2 regions of the Sporosarcina sp. Y838 genome follow, and region 1 is predicted to be linked to the other one. Evidence: riboswitches for the same ligand, from Rfam matches in the RefSeq annotation. Region 1 holds a riboswitch; the other holds the start of a gene.

Region 1 (2,205 bases):
CCGCGTAATCTTTACGAAGTTTTAAAACCTCTTCTAATTGATCCGCATCGTAGATTTGTCTAGGTTCCAAAATCATATTGAATGTCTCTTTTTCTTCAATTGCGTAATCTATATGCATTGCAATCATTCTTCGAAGGACTGCTTCTGCCGACCCTTTTCCATCTAATTCATTTTCAAGTTCAATCGTTGCTTGAGAGAGTACGAAACTATGACATTGGTACATCAAGTCGCTCTTACTTTTAAAGTAATAATACAAAGAACCTTTCGTCATCAAAAGCTCTGCTGCAATTTCCTCCATCGTCGCTCCATCATAGCCTCTTTGATTTACAACAGTGATTGCTGTCAATAATATCTGTTCTTTCTTCTTCAATGTTCTTTTCTCAGAGAGCTTCATTTTTCCACCTCTACGCAAGCGTTTTCATTTCGGTAATGGTTTTTTGGATAGAACCTTTTTGGATGGTACCTTCTTGCTATTTTATATTCTTTCATTTAATCATTGTTAAATTAACTGATAATTCTAACCTTGTAGTTATTTTAGCAATCTACAAATTAGATTGCAAGTCCTTTTTGAACATTGTTTGAATTTTAAATTTAAGTTCAAATGTGTGTGTAACGGGCGGTTGGAGGCGATATTTGAGCGGTTGTGTGTGGGGATCGGGCGGTTGATGGCGGTATTCGGGCGGTCGTGTGTGGAGATTGAGCGGTCCAAACCCATATTCGGGCGGTCCGATTTCTCGTGGCAATCCTCACTCCAAAGTGCACTTTTCAGTTCTCCTTGTCTCTCTGTTGTTCTACTTTAGTGTAGTGCTGTTACACTTTAGTACCAGCTCAATGTTCTTTTGAATGTACTTCTATTAGAAGAACTCTTATCATCATTTGCGTTTGGGCGGGTATTAAGTAGCAGAATAATCTTAAAACGATAAAATATATGCTAATAGTACAAAAATAGAACCTCCCCAACCGCAACAGGTGACGTAATATTCAACCTAAGTTGGTTATACTGAACTATATAAAGTCAGCGGGGGAGTCCCCCACCCCCAACTGATGGTTAGTTGACTCATTCGGGCATTTATGGGCAGTGGGTTCCCTACTGTTGTTTTCATTCCCGAGAATACTAGACGTGGGGATCGAAGAATATAATGAGCGGAAACTGTGAAGTACATCCTCCATGTGGGCACCTTGGATGTATGGAGTTATTGGTGCAACCGGCCTGATTAGAGTTGGACATTATGTCCAATTCAGTCGGGTTTTTATTATGATGGGAGGAATGAGTGGTATTAATAAAATCCTAGATAATAAGGTACAAGCGTGCAGTACGTCAGGACCCTCTTTTGCTTTAGGACAGGCTTATGTCGATGAAATTATTCGTGATGAACAAAACCGTATTGCCAATGAAATCCATGATAGTGTCTCGCAAAGGTTGTTTGGTCTGTCTAGTTCCCTGCTTAGTTTGCAGATGAATGGTCAAGATATGACTTCTGATGAATTGAATGAAGAGTACCAGTTTTTATCTCAGTCGGTGAATATGACCATTATAGAACTTCGAGCAGCTATCTATCAACTCAGTTCCATCAAGAAAGGCGAGGACGATTTTCTTATCCGCCTTAAAAACTTTTTTTACGAGTACGCACGTCTCGTTGATGTACGGATAGATTACCAAATTACGGGTGACGAAGCGTTTATTTCGGAGGAATTAAAGCAGTCGCTTTATCGGATCATTTCTGAAGCGTGTGGCAATGCGGTTCGTCATGGTGAGTGTACTGCCATTGAACTAAGGTTGTTTTTATTGGAAGAGAAAACGGTGTTGGAAATTAAGGATAACGGGATCGGCATTAATGTAGACACGCACGAGAGTCAGCAGGAAAAAGGAATCGGTCTCGCTAATATGAAAGATAGTGTTCGTTCTTTCTTTGGTACATTTTCAATTGGTGGATTACAAGGCATTGGAACAGAAATTCAAATTGAAATTCCCAATTTAAATATGAAAAATGAGGTCATCGGATAATGCGAATTGTTAGTGTTGACGATCATCCACTGGTTAGAAAAGGGCTAGCGTCGATCCTTTCTTCAGACGATGCAATGGAAATTGTTGGAGAAGCAACGAATAGCCAAGAGGCGCTTATCCTTTTTCGCACAGCTACGCCTGATTTAGCGATTGTCGATCTTCGATTAGGGAAAGAATTCGGTTTGGATTTGATCGCAGAA
Region 2 (2,205 bases), on a different contig from region 1:
GGAATGATTAAACCCATACAAGCGAATAAGCTAATAATTGATGGAACTGGCTCAGGTAATCTTGCCAGTATTGTGCTAAAGAAAAGTAGAAAGAAGAGTATTTGTAGTGAAAATGAAATTAATAAAACCTTGTTAATCATTATTTACCTCCTTTCAAGGCAACGCAGATACACAAAGGTATTGGAATTCCAATAAGAAAAACAGTGTTCCTAAAAAGAGTGTTTCTCATTTCATAAAAAGCATCTCAATTTTTTTTGTAAACTTAAATTTAACACATAATTTATTGATTCACAATATATTTTTATTGAGCTTAATGATTCTTTTGTTGTGAAAATGTAATTTTAGACAAAGATAAAAAGCATTCCTCATTACAAAGAAATGCTCTATAAACTTTAAACATTCAATTCATAACTTGTTCAACTAACCTCCCATTAGTTCAATAATAAAAAAAGAGTTCCCTAAGAAGCCCCTATTGTTGAACTAAAGCACCCCGTTAGTGAAAAAAGAATTTTCACTCAAAATCACAAGCTCCTATAAAGTAATTAGTAACAAAAGTTCTATCAATTAATAATTGCTATCTGATTTCTACCATCTTCTTTTGCTTTATATAACGCATTGTCTGCCTTTTCAATAAAATCCTCCACGGTATCCCCATTGTAAAAAGATACTCCAATGCTGATTGTAAAATGAATACTTTCATTTTTGTGAATGAACTCTGATTTCTCAACAGCCTCACGTATACGTTCTGCTATTATTAGCCCTTCAGCAACATCGGTGTTTGGCAGAATAACTGCGAATTCTTCTCCGCCAAAACGAACGAAAACGTCAAAGTTTCTTACGTTATTGCAAATAATACTTGAAGTATGCCTAAGAGCTTCATCCCCACATTGATGACCATAAGTATCATTAACTTTTTTGAAATGGTCTATGTCTAACATCATAAAAACTAAAGAACTGTTCGTCCTTTTATAAATAGGAATAGATTTTTCCATAAACAGTTCTAAATATCTTCGATTATAGATACCAGTTAATGAATCTGTAATGGTAAGCTCTTCTACTTTTAGAAATAATTTATAAGACTTGTTTGCGAAGTATCCAATAGTCAGAGTAATAGACCAATTAATTAGCGAACCTAAAATAAGCGCATTGATTTCACTATTATCAGGATTAATTTTCTGACCAAACTCTGTTGTGTACTTCAAAAAGCTATAAAAGACTCCAGCTCCTATAATTACTTTCCATTTAGGATACATATTCATAATCATAATAATCGGAATCAGAGAGAGTGACCATATAAATGGATAATGGCTTCTCGCATACTCACTTATAGTGGTATCAATAAGAACTAGGGCAACCGTAAATAAAAAAAAAATAATTAATGAGTATTTAAAACGTTTTTCTTTCAATTACCTTCCTTACCCCTTTCGGTAACCCAGCCGTCATAGCTTAATGCTTTAGACCTGTGGTTTTGCGTCATTATCTTTCGATAACTTTGCCTTTTTCAATAGAGTTGCTAAGTAAATAAGTATACGACAGTTAAATGTTTCCAGGGTTAATTTTCCTGAATTTCATCGGTGTCTATTGTCTCTCAATGAACTAACCTGCCCGGTTAGTTCAATAAGATAAAAGCTTTACTCCTTCTTGAAGTAAAGCTCCCTATAATGGAATAATTTTTTATATTCTTTTAACGTTCCATATTAAATGCTTCACTATAGATTTTACGCAGTTTAGTTGCGTTATCGTGCCACTTAATTGGTTTACCATTGACGATTTGTACCAATACATCCAGACATCTATGCCATCCTGCCGCAGTATTAACTGCCCATGAATCATCGTTAAAAGTATGGGTAAAGATCATTCGACAGCCTTTATCCTCATCTTGCACTGAAATGTTTATCAATCATCAACTTCACGGAAACCAAATAAATATGGCTTGTCTAACTCTGTAATGATACCATTATATGTCGTTCCTTCACCGTCATCGAAAGCAATCTTGCCACCAAGTTTGAGATCCATCTCTCCTGTTGCGAAAGGGTACCATTGGGAAAAGTAACTAGGATTCGTAATAATAAGGAAAATATCTTCTGGATTATGAGAAAAAACTCGTTCAAATCTTAAAGCATAACGACCGTTTGACTCATGTAGTGTACCATATTCATTCATCATTTCATCCTCCTGCTTTTATCTTTGAAGTCTTGGGATTCA

The links. A riboswitch is a leader RNA that binds a small molecule or an ion and turns the genes downstream of it on or off. The one in region 1 is predicted to bind cyclic di-GMP.
Region 2: it holds a riboswitch for cyclic di-GMP, as region 1 does, so the genes downstream of both, AC1TO4_RS00815 (GGDEF domain-containing protein) here and AC1TO4_RS03375 (sensor histidine kinase) in region 1, are expected to answer to the same signal.

The regions. Positions count from the first base shown of each region.
Region 1 is NZ_JBXCJD010000002.1:127,499-129,703, forward strand. It holds gene AC1TO4_RS03370 (TetR/AcrR family transcriptional regulator) at 1-394, opposite strand, end outside; cyclic di-GMP riboswitch class II at 1,137-1,218, shown strand; gene AC1TO4_RS03375 (sensor histidine kinase) at 1,184-2,005, shown strand; gene AC1TO4_RS03380 (response regulator) at 2,005-2,205, shown strand, end outside.
Region 2 is NZ_JBXCJD010000001.1:166,727-168,931, forward strand. It holds gene AC1TO4_RS00810 (hypothetical protein) at 1-140, opposite strand, end outside; gene AC1TO4_RS00815 (GGDEF domain-containing protein) at 561-1,406, opposite strand; cyclic di-GMP riboswitch class I at 1,424-1,507, opposite strand; gene AC1TO4_RS00820 (SRPBCC family protein) at 1,685-1,900, opposite strand; gene AC1TO4_RS00825 (SRPBCC domain-containing protein) at 1,897-2,163, opposite strand.